Regions from separate parts of the Kosakonia sp. MUSA4 genome, predicted to be linked through region 1. Evidence: predicted binding sites of a transcription regulator. Region 1 holds the regulator's gene; the other holds the start of a gene.

Region 1 (7,372 bases):
AATCACGCCAGCGTCTTTTGCCCGGACTTCCTGCATCAGCGATTCAGAAAACTGCGAGATGCTGTTCATGGTTTTGGCGCCAAAGGCCAGCGAGAACACCGGATCGTTAATATTAATTTCTGCAACGATATTCTGGATTTGCGTTTGCTCGGCTGGGGTTAAATTTTCACTGCCGGGTAAGTCGTTAATTGCCTGATTGAGTTGCTGTGGCGCCGCAAGGTCAAGCGAGGTATTTTCCGTCATCCAATGAGTCCTCAATGAGTGAAAAGCGGACAGCAGTAATGGAATAAAATTGCTGATTTATTAAATCGTTATAAGGCTGTCCGTAGAGCGTAATACGGTACAACAGCAGCAAAGTATTAAACAGCTTAAATATTCGCAAGTATAATAAGCGTCAGTTTCTTGAGATGATTTAACACGATGGCAGATATTACACCTGCAAATCTTCTTGAAAATCAGGAAGATTCGCACAACTTTCATCCGATGCCGGGTGCGCGGAATCCGCATCTACAAACGATGCTGCCTCGCATTCTACGCCGCCGCTTACAGTTTGATCCCTGGTGGCAGCGCCTGGAGCTGCCGGACGGCGACTTCGTCGATCTCGCCTGGAGCGAAGAGCCCGGGCAGGCAAAACACAAACCGCGTCTGGTCGTGTTTCACGGCCTGGAAGGTAGCCTGCACAGCCCGTATGCGCATGGTCTGATCCATGCAGCAAAAGAGCGCGGCTGGCTGGGCGTGGTGATGCATTTTCGCGGCTGTAGCGGCATTCCCAACCGCCTGAACCGCATCTACCACTCCGGCGAAACCGAAGATGGCACCTGGTTTTTACGCTGGCTGCCAGAAACCTTCGGCCCGGCGCCGACCGCGGCGGTAGGCTATTCGCTGGGCGGCAATATGCTCGGCTGCCTGTTAGCCAGAGCCGATGATTCTCTTCCCGTTGATGCAGCCGTGATCGTCTCTGCGCCATTGATGCTGGAAGCGTGCAGCTATCATATGGAAAAAGGGTTTTCCCGCTTTTATCAGCGTTACCTGCTGAATTTGCTGAAAGCGAACGCCGCACGCAAATTAAGAGCCTACCCCGGCTCGCTGCCAACGACGCTGCCTGCGCTGCGGAAAGTGCGGCGTATCCGCGAGTTTGACGATCTGATCACCGCCAAGATCCACGGCTTTGCTGATGCGCTGGATTACTATCGCCGCTGTAGCGCCATGCCGCAGTTGCCGTTGATCCGTAAACCGACGCTGATCATTCACGCCAAAGACGATCCGTTTATGGATCATAACGTTATTCCGGATGCCGGCCATTTACCGCCGAATATTGAGTACCAACTGACAGAACACGGCGGTCATGTCGGTTTTGTCGGCGGTACGCTGCGCCGACCAGAAATGTGGCTGGAAAAGCGCATTCCGGACTGGCTTTCCCCCTGGCTGAGAACATCATGATTATTCCCTGGCAAGAGATTGACGCCGACACGCTGAACAATCTGATTGAGAGCTTTGTCTTGCGCGAAGGCACCGATTATGGTGAACATGAACGTTCGCTAGAACAAAAGGTCGCTGACGTTAAACGTCAACTGCAACGCGGTGAAGCTGTACTGGTGTGGTCGGAACTGCACGAGACGGTAAACATTATGCCGCGGGGGCAGTTTCACGATTAACCGGGTAGATGGCGGCTGACTATACTGCAAACACAGTTTTATTCAGGGAGTTGCTATGTCTGCCAAACATCCGGTCATCGCCGTTACTGGCTCCAGCGGCGCGGGAACCACCACCACCAGCGTCGCCTTCCGTAAAATCTTCGCCCAGCTCAATATGCACGCCGCAGAAGTGGAAGGAGACAGCTTCCATCGCTTTACCCGTCCGGAAATGGATATGGCGATCCGCAAAGCCCGCGATCTTGGGCGGCATATCAGTTACTTTGGCCCGGATGCCAATGACTTCAGCCTGCTTGAACAAACCTTTAGCGAATATGGCCAGAGCGGAACCGGGCAAACGCGTAAATATCTGCATACCTACGATGAAGCGGTGCCGTGGAATCAGGTGCCGGGCACGTTTACGCCCTGGCAACCGCTGCCGGAACCCACCGACGTGCTGTTTTATGAAGGGCTGCACGGCGGCGTAGTGACCCCGCAAAATGACGTGGCGCGCCATGTTGATTTACTGGTTGGCGTGGTGCCGATCGTCAACCTGGAGTGGATCCAGAAACTGATTCGCGATACCAGCGAACGCGGACACTCCCGTGAAGCGGTGATGGATTCGGTGGTTCGTTCGATGGAAGATTACATCAACTTTATCACCCCGCAGTTTTCCCGTACGCACATCAACTTTCAGCGCGTGCCGACGGTCGATACGTCTAACCCTTTCGCCGCAAAAGGCATTCCGTCGCTGGATGAAAGCTTTGTGGTCATTCACTTCCAGAATTTGCAAGGCATTGATTACCCGTGGCTGTTGGCGATGCTGCAAGGTTCGTTTATTTCCCATATGGATACACTGGTGGTACCGGGCGGCAAGATGGGGCTGGCGATGGAATTGATTATGACGCCGCTGGTGCAACGGCTGATGGAAGGGAAAAAGATTAAGTAGCCCGGCAAGCCGATTGCCGGGCCAGGGCATCAGGCTTCGATAACTTCGTAGGAGTGGGTGATCTTCACGGCCTTCTCCAGCATCAACGCTACAGAGCAATATTTTTCCGCCGACAGATCCACCGCGCGGGAAACTGCCGCGTCTTTCAGCGCTTTGCCGGTGACGATAAAGTGCAGATTGATGTGCGTAAACAGACGCGGCGCTTCTTCACGGCGCTCGGAAGTCAGCTTCACTTCGCAGTCGGTCACGTCGTGGCGCCCTTTCTGCAGGATGGAAACGACGTCAATTGCGCTGCAACCGCCCGCCGCCATCAGCACCATCTCCATCGGGCTTGGCGCTTTATCCCCGGAATTACCGTCCATCAGAATTTGGTGGCCAGATGCGGACTCACCCAGGAAGGTCAACCCTTCAACCCATTTCACACGTGCCTGCATTTTATTCACTCCGGAGTAGTAATTTTCTCCACAGATTACGCGTACATAACAAAACTCGCAACGGAAGGCGACCTGCGTCATGCTGAAGCGAGACACCAGGAGACAGGCGTGAAAACCTATGCTAAAACAATCTGGATGCTACAAAGATAAATGGATGTTACGCATGTATGCATGACATCGTAGATTAGAGGCCGCAGATAACCCTGACGGCCCACTTCTCAGGACATGAGAAGCTTTGATTGCAACCCCGGAAGCAGGCTGAAACCTACATCCCCGCTTTCGGAGCCAGCTTATAACAGAGGATAACCGCGCATGGTGCTTGGCAAACCGCAAACAGACCCGACTCTCGAATGGTTCTTGTCTCATTGCCACATTCATAAGTACCCGTCGAAGAGCACGCTGATTCACCAGGGTGAAAAAGCGGAAACGCTGTATTACATCGTTAAAGGCTCAGTGGCAGTGCTAATCAAGGATGAGGAAGGTAAAGAGATGATTCTCTCTTACCTTAATCAGGGTGATTTTATCGGTGAACTGGGCTTGTTCGAAGAAGGTCAGGAGCGCAGTGCCTGGGTACGCGCCAAGACCGCTTGTGAAGTCGCCGAAATTTCCTACAAAAAATTCCGTCAGCTTATCCAGGTGAACCCGGATATTCTGATGCGCCTCTCCTCGCAGATGGCGCGTCGCCTTCAGGTGACCTCGGAGAAAGTCGGCAACCTGGCGTTCCTGGACGTAACGGGCCGTATCGCGCAGACGCTGCTGAATCTGGCAAAACAGCCGGACGCAATGACTCACCCGGACGGCATGCAGATTAAAATTACTCGCCAGGAGATTGGCCAAATCGTTGGTTGCTCCCGTGAGACTGTCGGCCGCATCCTGAAAATGCTGGAAGATCAGAACCTGATCTCCGCCCACGGTAAAACCATCGTGGTATACGGAACACGTTAATCCGTAAAACGGCGCATCGTTTATCCGGCGCGCCGTTTTTCTCTCCTCATGTGGCGCAGGCTGATTTATCACCCCGAAATCAACTACGCACTGCGACAAACGCTGGTGTTATGTCTGCCTGTGGCGATTGGCCTGATAGTCGGCCATCTGCAACAGGGCCTGCTTTTCTCACTCGTTCCCGCTTGCTGCAATATTGCCGGTCTCGACACGCCGCATAAGCGTTTCTTTAAGCGCCTGATTATTGGCGGCTGTCTGTTTGCGGGTAGCAGCCTGGCGGTGCAATTGTTGCTGGCGGAAGATCTTCCGCTGCCGCTGATCTTTACCATGCTGACCCTGCTACTGGGCGTCACGGCTGAGATCAGCGCATTGCACGGGCGCTTACTGCCCGCCTCGCTGATTGCCGCCATCTTCACGCTCAGCCTCGCCGGGAATATGCCGGTGTGGGAGCCGCTGCTGATTTACGCGCTGGGCACACTATGGTACGGGCTGTTTAACTGGTTCTGGTTCTGGATGTGGCGGGAACAACCACTGCGCGAATCGTTAAGCCTGCTCTACCGGCAACTGGCTGATTATTGCGAAGCCAAATACAGCCTGCTGACGCAGCATGCCGATCCGGAAAAAGCCCTGCCGCCGCTGCTTGCACGCCAGCAAAAAGCGGTGGATATGATAAGCCAGTGCTACCAACAATTGCATATGCTGGCGGCCAATCAGCATAACGACTACAAACGCCTGCTGCGCGTTTTCCAGGTCGCGCTGGATTTGCAGGAGCATATTTCCGTCAGCCTGCACCAGCCGGAAGAAGTACAAAAACTGGTTGAACAAACCCACGCCGAGCAGGTTATCCGCTGGAATGCGCAGACCGTCGCCGCCCGTTTACGCGTGCTGGCGGACGACATTCTCTACCATCGTTATCCGACGCGTTTCACTATGGAAAAGCAAATCGGCGCGCTGGAAAAAATCGCCCGCCAGCACCCGGATAATCCGGTAGGCCAGTTCTGCGCCTGGCACTTTAGCCGCATCGCCCGCGTACTGCGTACGCAGCGGCCTCTGTACATCCGCGATCTGATGGCGGAGAAGCAGCGTCGATTGCCATTGCTCCCGGCGCTGAAAAGCTATTTATCCCTGAAATCCGCCGCGCTGCGTAATGCGGCGCGCATCAGCGTAATGCTCAGTATTGCCAGCCTGATGGGCAGCGCCCTGCATCTGCCGAAGCCCTACTGGATCATGATGACGATTATGTTTGTCACGCAAAATGGTTATGGCGCGACACGCGTGCGCATTGTCCACCGGGCGGCAGGAACCCTTGCCGGGCTGGTGATCGCCGGGATCACGTTGCACTTTCATGTTCCGCTCGGTTTTACGCTGACAGCCATGTTATTGATTACGCTGGTCAGTTATCTGATTATCCGCAAAAGTTACGGCTGGGCGATGGTCGGCTTTACCATTACCGCGGTGTACTCATTGCAACTGCTGACCTTAAACGGCGAAGAATTTATTGTCGCGCGGCTAATCGATACCTTAATTGGCTGCCTGATCGCCTTTGGTGGTATGGTCTGGTTGTGGCCGCAATGGCAAAGCGGTCTGCTGCGCCAGAATGCCCACGACGCGCTGGAAACAGACCAGCAGGCAATTCGCCTGATCCTCAGCGATGACCCGCAGCCCACGCCGCTCGCCTGGCAGCGTATGCGCGTCAACCAGGCACATAATGCACTGTTTAACTCGCTCAATCAGGCAATGCAGGAACCCGGCTTTAACACCCGTTATCTGGAAGATATGAAGCTGTGGGTCACGCACAGCCAATTTATTGTCGAACATATCAATGCGATGACCACGCTGGCGCGTGAGCATACGATGCTGACGCCGGAGCTGGCGCAGCGCTATTTGCAGTCCTGCGAGATTGCGCTGCAACGTTGTCAGCAGCGGCTGGAGTATGACGGGCCGGGAGAGTCCGGTGATGTGAATATTCTGGAAGCGCCGGAAACGTTGACCCACGGGCCAATGAGCACGCTCGAACAGCATCTACAACGGGTTATCGGGCATCTGAACACCATGCACACCATTTCGTCAGTGGCATGGCGTCAGCGCCCGCATCACGGCATCTGGCTAAACCGACACCTTAACCATTAACCACTTTCTCTACCGCGCTGGCAAAGCGGCGCATCCCTTCATCGATATCCTGCTCGTCAATAACCAGCGACGGCGCAAAGCGCATTACGTCCGGACCGGCATTCAGCACCATTACGCCCGCATCTGCGGCAGCATAGAGAAAATCACGTGCGCGGCCTTTGAATGGCGCAGTTAATTCAGCGCCAACCAATAGCCCCATGCCGCGAATTTCGCTGAAGAGTTGATATTTTTCGCCGATCTGCTGCAAATGCTTAACGAAAAGCTGGCGTTTAGCATTCACACCGTTGAGCACTTCCGGCGTGTTGATAATGTCAAAAGCCGTTCCCGCTACCGCGCAGGCCAGCGGGTTGCCGCCATAGGTGGAACCGTGCGAACCGGCGTGGAACACGCTGGCGATCTCATTGGTCGTCAGCATCGCGCTGATCGGGAAACCGCCCCCCAGCGCTTTTGCACTGGTCAGGATGTCCGGCGTCACACCATAGTGCATATAAGCAAACAGATCGCCGCTACGGCCCATGCCGCACTGCACTTCATCAAACACCAGCAATGCTTTGTGCTGATCGCACAGTTCTCGCAGACCTTGCAAAAACTCCGGCGTTGCCGCCGTAACACCGCCTTCCCCCTGGATCGGCTCGACCACCACCGCGCAGGTATGATCGTCCATCACCGCTTTCACCGCGTGCAGATCGTTGAACGGCACATGAATGATGTCGGCCGGTTTCGGGCCAAAGCCGTCGGAATATTTCGGCTGACCACCAACCGTGACGGTAAACAGCGAACGACCGTGGAAGGCATTGTGGAAGGCAATAATTTTGGTTTTATACGGACTGTGGCGAGTAGATGCATAAAAACGCGCCAGCTTAAAGGCGGTTTCGTTCGCTTCCGTGCCGGAGTTCATAAACACCACGCGCTCGGCAAAAGTCGCGTCAATCAGTTTACGCGCCAGACGCAGAGCCGGTTCGTTGGTGAACACATTGCTGATATGCCACAGCGTTTCACCCTGCGTTTTCAACGTTTCTACCAGCGCGGGATGGCAGTGTCCTAACGCAGTTACCGCAATTCCACCTGCAAAATCAACATACTCTTTACCCTGCTGATCCCACACACGACTGCCTTTTCCCTTCACCGGGATAAACTCGGCCGGTGCGTAAATTGGCAGAATCACTTCATCGAAGTTTGCACGCGTTACCGCGTCTTGCTGAGTTGCCATGTCTTGCCCATCCAGTTTTTTGTTGCATTGATTATGAAAATATAATCACAAAATATGCATAAAAAATCACTGCATG
Region 2 (7,372 bases), 1.3 Mb from region 1:
TTATCCGGCCTACAACACCTTTCTGTTATTGCCAATCTTCAGAAGGTTCTGCATTTCCTCACGCTTACAGTGAGTTAACCTAAAATAGGTTAACAGACGAATGAAATTCACTGAAAGCAGGGAGATAACCATGCAAATGAACAAACTTCTGATGACGTCGATTTTTACTGCCGCAGCGCTGTTTACCGTTGCCGGTTGTTCTTCAAATCAGGCTGTTCGCACCACGGATGGCCGCACCATTGTGACCGATGGTAAGCCGAAGGTGGATGATGACACCGGGCTGGTTTCCTATAAAAATGCCGAAACCGGTAAAACCGAGCAGATTAATCGCGATCAGGTGAAAAACATGAGCGAGCTGGATAACTAATCCGGTTTGCCTTGCTGTGAGAAGGAGTCCCGCTACGGCGGGACTTTTTTATGCGCTTATTTCAGCAGCGCCGCGTCGATTTTCACCACGATTTTACGCAGCGCGGCGGGCGACGTCAGGCTGGACATCGGGCGGTGCAGCTCCAGCGGGAAGATAATTGCCAGTTCTTCAGGCTGTAAATGAATCAGCGTCTCGCTGGCAATGTGCTGACAAAAACCGAGATCGTTCGCATTATTAAACGGCTCGCTAAGTTCAAGCGGCAAGCCGGTCACGCCTGCGCCAACCACCTCTTCGCCGCTTAATACAATATGGATATCAATATATTGACGATGAAATTCCGGGCGCTGCTCAGCCAGCAGCCGGGTATGCCCTTCAACCACTGAGAAGAAAACGCTGTCGCCCTGCAACGGATATTTTCCCGCCGCCAGTGAGTGCGGTTTCTTATCGAGAATGGCCTGGAGCGTCTGGCGAATAATTGCCGGATAGAGCGGATTCACCGCGCCAGCGGATAAGGTATCAATGATCATGCAGGGACATCCTGGTTAACGTAGTTTTGTAACAGGGAAAGGCTTTGCGAAACAATCGTGGCCACCGGCGGTGTGATATCCACCGCCAGAATGTCGGGTTCGTCATCAGCGGGAACTTCCAGCGCGGCGAACTGGCTTTGCAGCAGCGCTTCGGGCATAAAATGCCCCTGACGCTGGCGCATTCTTTCCAGCACGCAGGTGTAATCGCCCCGGAGCCAGAGAAAACAGAGATTGCTGTTCCCGCTGCGAAGCTGGTCGCGATAACGTTTTTTCAGCGCCGAGCAGACCAGCACGCCAGATTCATTTTTTTGTTCCAGACTAAAAATAACGTCGGAAAGGCGTTCCAGCCACGGCAGGCGATCATCATCATCCAATGCCTGGCCCGAGGCCATTTTACGAATGTTCTGTCGGGGATGCAGATCGTCACCATCGATAAACTTCGCCTGCATTGCCTGCGCAAGCGCCAGACCTACCGTGCTTTTCCCGGTACCGGAGACGCCCATTAAAATCACGCACTGACCAGTCATCGTGCGCTCCTTACACCGCAACCAGCATGCCGCCATCGACGAACAGTAAATGCCCGTTAACGAAGTCGGAGGCTTTGGAGGAGAGAAACACTGCGGCGCCAACCAGTTCCTGCGGATCGCCCCAGCGAGCGGCAGGGGTGCGTTTGCATAGCCAGTTGGTGAACGCTTTGTCATCCACCAACGCCTGCGTCATGGCGGTTTTAAAATAGCCAGGCGCAATCCCGTTGACCTGAATATTGTGGCGCGCCAGTTCGACGCACATGCCGCGCGTCAGCATTTTCACTGCGCCTTTCGCGGCGGCATATGGCGTAATGGTGTCGCGGCCCAGTTCACTCTGCATTGAGCAGATATTGACGATTTTGCCCTGCTGGCGCGCCATCATGCGTTTAGCGACAGCCTGCGACACCAGGAAAACGGCGGTCTGGTTAACGGCAATAACCGCGTTCCACTCATCCACCGGGAACTCGGTAAAAGGATGACGCCGCTGGATGCCTGCGTTATTGAACAGCACGTCGATGGCGCCGATATGGCGTTCAATATCGTCAATCGCCTGCTCAACAGATTCGGCATCGGTCACGTTGAATACCGCGACATGCGCGGTTGCGCCTTCATCGCGTAGTTTCATCGCGGCTTGTTCGGCGCGTTCCGCCGAGATATCGTTAATGATGATTTCCGCGCCGTACTGCGCCAGCCCCTGCGCCATAACAAAACCGATCCCCTGACCTGAGCCGGTAATTAAAATGCGTTTGCCGTTTAAACTGAAAAGATCGTTCATTGTTATTTCCTGAGCGAATGATGTAGCCCCTATCTCACGGTTTTTACCCTGGCTGAACTGTGACGTAGATCACTCAAATCCATGTTACGAAAAGGGGTTACTTTTAGTGTGAAGCAGGGCGGAAAACTGAGGGCAATCCGGCGGTTAACCGCGCATTGCAGCGCAGTTGGGCAATTCTCTTTTCCGGCGACAAGGGGCATAATAACGGGCTCGGGCTGGCGTCAGGACAGGTAGCAACCATGAAGGCACAACGTATTACTTTGCATGATATCGCTGCGCTGGCGGGCGTAACTAAAATGACGGTCAGCCGCTATCTGCGCACGCCGGAGAAGGTGAAGCCCGACACGGCCGAGCGTATCGCCAGTGTCATTGCCGAAGTGGGTTACCAACCCGATCCGGATAACCCGGCGATGTCTGCCAACGTGCTGCCGCGCATCGGCGTGCTGATCCCCTCTTTTAATAATCAAATCTTTGCCGACTTGCTCGCGGGAATTGAATCGGTCACTTCTGCGCAGGGCTACCAGACGCTGGTGGTCAATTATGACTACGACAGCCAGCGCGAAGAGGAGCAAATTGCTACGGTTTTAGCCTTTAATGTCAAAGGGTTGCTGCTTACTGAGTCGGTTCATAGTCTGCGGGCGGAGAAGTATCTGAAAGCGGCCAAAATTCCGATTGCCGAGGTGATGGGGCTGTCGTCGAATGCCGATCGTATCAATGTCGGTTTCGACAATATGAAGGCTGGTTTTGATATGACCACGATGCTGCTGGCCAGCGGCAAGCGGCGCATTATCTACTTCGGCTCGATGTCTGACGTGCGCGACGAGCAGCGCTATAACGGTTACTGCCAGGCGATGGAAGCGCAGGGTTTACCGGTCGGGCGGATTGCGCCAAATAAGGTGTCCTCGATTTCTATCGGCACCGGCATGATGACGCTGGCGCGGCAAATGTACCCGGATATGGACGGTATTTTATGTACCAACGACGACCTTGCCGTTGGGGTGTTACAGGAGTGCCTTACTTCCGGGATCAAAGTGCCTGCTGAGATCGCGATTGCCGGGTTCCACGGTCTGGAGATTGGGCAGGTTATCAGCCCGCGTCTGGCCAGCGTTTTGACCCCGCGCTTCGAGATGGGAAAGGTCGCGACCGAAATCCTGCTCAAGAAAATCAAAGGATTGCCAACCATTGAACACGTCGATCTGCACTATCGCCTGTCGATGGGCGAAACCATCTAACCTTTCTGTCGTGCGGGCTGTTGTTAGTATTTTGTTGTGCTTATGTCGCACCTTTTCAGGGGGGAATGCGGCATTTTACCCGTGCCGATCACGAAGAAGGTAACACGCTTTTTTAACACAATTCAGCGTGATGGAGATCGCAAAAATACCCGCCGAAAACCCGTTTGATAAGACGCAGGACGTACTGAAACTTTCAAACAGGTATCACGATGAATACAAAAACTAACCAGACCGTACTGCTGATCGCTCCTGTTGTAGACAGCCTGCTCGATCGCCTCTCCACTACTTTCACGGTGCATCGCCTTTATGAACAAGCTGACGCAGAGGCTTTTCTGCAACGCGTTGGGGCCGACATTCAGGTGGTGGTGACGCGTGGCGATATCGGCGTAACCAATCATGTTCTCGAAGCATTACCGCAGGTGGGGCTGGTGGCGCTGTTCGGCGTAGGCACCGATGCGGTTGATCTGCACTACACCCGTAAACGCAATATTGCTGTCACCATCACCTCTGGCGTGTTAACGCAAGGGGTGGCCGATCTGGCGATGGGGTTGCTGCTGGCGGGGGCGCGTCAACTCTGCCAGGGCGATCGTTTTGTCCGCGAGGGGCGCTGGTTAACCTCCGCGCCAGCGCTGGCAACGCAGGTCAGCGGCAAATGCATTGGCATCTTCGGTATGGGCAATATCGGCCAGGCCATCGCCCGTCGGGCCAGCGGTTTCGATATGGAGATCCTCTACAACGACCGGCAGCCGATTGCCGGGCTGGATTATCACTGGTGCGCAGATCTGCATACCCTCGCCCATGAGAGCGATTTTCTGGTGATTGCGGCTTCTGCCGGAGCAGCAAACCACAAACTGATCGATGCCTCGGTATTTAACGTGATGCCGAAACATGCCTGGTTAATTAACATCGCCCGCGGTTCACTGGTCGATGAAACGGCATTGATCCGCGCGTTACAAAACGGTGTTATCGCCGGTGCTGGCCTGGACGTTTATGAAGATGAACCGAATGTCCCGGCAGCGCTGATCGCGCTCGACAACGTTGTACTGCAACCGCACGTTGCCAGCGCAACGCATGAAACCCGACAAAAAATGAGCGATGTGGTGTACGCCAACGTTGCCGCTTATTTTGCTCAGGCGCCGCTGCCCAATGTGATTGCCTGATCCTCACCTCTGCCTCAGAGAGAAAACATATGAACACTAAAATACCCGGCACGCGCTGGTGGCGGATCATTGCGCCTGTGCTTATTGCCTGCATTATTTCGTTTATGGACAGGGTTAATATCAGCTTCGCGCTGCCCGGCGGTATGGAGGCGGATTTAGGCATCACCAGCCAGATGGCGGGCGTCGCCAGCGGGATCTTTTTTATCGGTTATTTGTTCTTGCAAATTCCTGGTGGGCGTAGCGCGGTAAACGGCAGCGGCAAGCGTTTTATCGCCTGGTCGCTGCTGGCGTGGGCGGTGGTTTCTGTCGCCACCGGATTCGTAACGCATGAATATCAACTGCTGGTGTTGCGCTTTATCCTTGGCGTTTCCGAAGGTGGCATGTTGCCAGTGGTGCTGACGATGGTCAGCAACTGGTTCCCGGAAAAAGAGGTAGGCCGGGCGAATGCGTTTGTCATGATGTTTGCCCCGCTTGGCGGCATGCTGACCGCACCGGTTTCCGGGGCGATCATCGCGGCGCTCGACTGGCGCTGGCTGTTTATCATCGAAGGGCTGCTTTCACTGGTGGTGCTGCTGGTGTGGTGGCGGCTGATCAGCGATCGGCCGGAAGAGGCGCACTGGCTGCCAGCCAGCGAACGCGAATATCTGGTCACCACGCTGGCGCGCGAGCGCGAAGCGCGGCTGGCGGAAGAGGCGGTCAGCAATGCGCCGGTAAAAGATGTGTTTCGCAATGCCGGCCTGATGAAGCTGGTGGTGCTCAACTTCTTCTATCAAACCGGGGATTATGGTTACACCCTGTGGTTGCCGACGATCCTGAAAAATCTGACCGGTGCCAATATGGCCGGAGTCGGGCTTCTGGCGATCTTACCTTTTGTTGCCACGCTTGCCGGGATCTATACCATCTCGCTGTTCAGCGATCGCAGCGGTAAGCGTCGCGCCTGGGTGCGCCTCTCCCTTTACTGTTTCGCCGCCTCACTGCTGGCTTCGGTATTGTTACGTGAACATGTGGTGGCGGCTTATATTGCGCTGGTGATGTGCGGTTTCTTCCTCAAGGCGGCGACCAGCCCGTTCTGGTCTATTCCCGGAAGAATTGCCTCGCCGGAAGTGGCCGGTAGCGCGCGTGGCGTGATCAACGGTCTGGGCAATCTGGGTGGTTTCTGCGGCCCGTATCTGGTCGGCGTGATGATCTACTTTTACGGGCAGAATGTGGCCGTCTGCGCCCTGGCGGGTTCACTGATGATTGCCGGGACGATCACCTTCCTGTTGCCGAAGAAATGCGACCTGCAAGCCGATGATCGGGTTCTGGTCAGCAGCGACGATCAGCCGCATCGCGCATAGCGGAGAGCACCATGACACTGGAGCAACAGATCGCATTATGCGAAAGCCACCACGCCAAATTGCGCTTTCCGGCCTTCGATTATGCGGATGCCTGGACGCTGGGGAGTGCGTTATACCAGGCGGCACTGCGCAACGACTATGCGCTGGCGATTGAGATTCGTATCAATCAACTGTGCCTGTTCAGCGCGCTAATGCCCCGCGCGACGGCAGAAAACGTGGATTGGGTGCGGCGTAAACGTAATCTGGTGGATTTTCTCGGCATCAGCTCCTGGGCTGCCGGGTTGATGCTGCAATCCCGTGGCACGACGCTGAGTGAACGTTATGGCGTGGATGCGCGAGACTATGCGGCATTTGGCGGCAGTTATCCGCTTTATCTGACCAGCGGTTGCCTGATAGGTACGGTGACGGTCTCCGGCGCGCCGCAGCGTGATGATCATAACCTCGTGCTGAGTACGCTGGCACAGACGCTGAATGTCTCGCCACTGACGCTCGTCCCTCCGATGTAACTCCCTTCACTGGCAGGCGCGCGAGTTGCGCCTGCCATTCCCGCACAGATTGTCGCTTTAAGCCTGATGATTAACTGTCTACACTCTCAAGAAAAAGAACGCAGTGAAAAACAGGTTGATCGATGATCCTTATAATTTATGCCCATCCTTATCCGCAGCATTCGCATGCGAATAAGCGAATGATTGAGCAGGCAAGGACGCTGGAAGGCGTCGAAATCCGTTCTCTCTATGAGCTATACCCCGACTTTAATATTGATATAGCCGCCGAGCAGGAGGCGCTTTTCCGCGCTTCGCTGGTTATCTGGCAACATCCGATGCAGTGGTACAGCGTTCCGCCGTTGCTGAAACTCTGGCTGGATAAAGTGTTGTCGCATGGCTGGGCCTATGGTCACGAGGGCACCGCGCTTAAAGGTAAAAACGTGATGTGGGCTGTGACCACTGGCGGCGGCGACCACCATTTTGATATTGGTTCGCACCCCGGTTTTGATGTGCTTTCGCAGCCGTTACAAGCCACCGCCATTTACTGCGGGATGAACTGGTTACCGCCTTTTGCCGTGCACTGTACTTTTATTTGCGACGATGAAACCCTGCAGGCGCAGGCGCGTCATTACAAACAACGTTTGCTGGAGTGGCAGGAGGCAGCACATGGATAGCCATTCATTAATACAGGCGCTGATCTACCTCGGTTCGGCTGCGCTGGTTGTCCCCATCGCTGTACGATTGGGGCTGGGGTCGGTGCTTGGCTACCTGATTGCTGGCGGCATTATTGGCCCGTGGGGATTGCGCCTGGTGACCGATGCCGAATCCATTCTCCATTTCGCCGAAATTGGCGTGGTGCTGATGCTTTTCGTGATTGGCCTTGAGCTGGATCCGCAACGATTGTGGAAGTTGCGCGCTTCGGTGTTTGGCGGCGGCGCGCTGCAAATGGTGAGCTGCGGCCT

What was found. Region 1 encodes CRP, which controls carbon source genes, mostly activating them, when cyclic AMP is high. Its sites were predicted from a motif close to ATGTGANNNNNNTCACAT; they were not measured.
Region 2: a site for CRP is predicted at 2,254-2,271, ahead of idnO (gluconate 5-dehydrogenase). Genes of this name have one in related genera too.

Annotation. Positions count from the first base shown of each region.
Region 1 is NZ_CP025697.1:4,996,688-5,004,059, forward strand. Features, by position in the region: gene C0557_RS23865 (toxic anion resistance protein) at 1-243, opposite strand, end outside; gene C0557_RS23870 (hydrolase) at 421-1,440, shown strand; gene C0557_RS23875 (YheU family protein) at 1,437-1,655, shown strand; gene C0557_RS23880 (phosphoribulokinase) at 1,711-2,580, shown strand; gene C0557_RS23885 (OsmC family protein) at 2,610-3,014, opposite strand; gene crp (cAMP-activated global transcriptional regulator CRP) at 3,327-3,959, shown strand; gene C0557_RS23895 (YccS/YhfK family putative transporter) at 4,008-6,086, shown strand; gene C0557_RS23900 (aspartate aminotransferase family protein) at 6,076-7,296, opposite strand.
Region 2 is NZ_CP025697.1:583,919-591,290, forward strand. Features, by position in the region: gene C0557_RS02780 (YgdI/YgdR family lipoprotein) at 137-367, shown strand; gene C0557_RS02785 (YhcH/YjgK/YiaL family protein) at 424-894, opposite strand; gene C0557_RS02790 (gluconokinase) at 891-1,421, opposite strand; gene idnO (gluconate 5-dehydrogenase) at 1,432-2,196, opposite strand; gene C0557_RS02800 (LacI family DNA-binding transcriptional regulator) at 2,436-3,428, shown strand; gene C0557_RS02805 (2-hydroxyacid dehydrogenase) at 3,638-4,588, shown strand; gene C0557_RS02810 (MFS transporter) at 4,618-5,925, shown strand; gene C0557_RS02815 (heme-degrading domain-containing protein) at 5,937-6,431, shown strand; gene kefF (glutathione-regulated potassium-efflux system oxidoreductase KefF) at 6,554-7,084, shown strand; gene kefC (glutathione-regulated potassium-efflux system protein KefC) at 7,077-7,372, shown strand, end outside.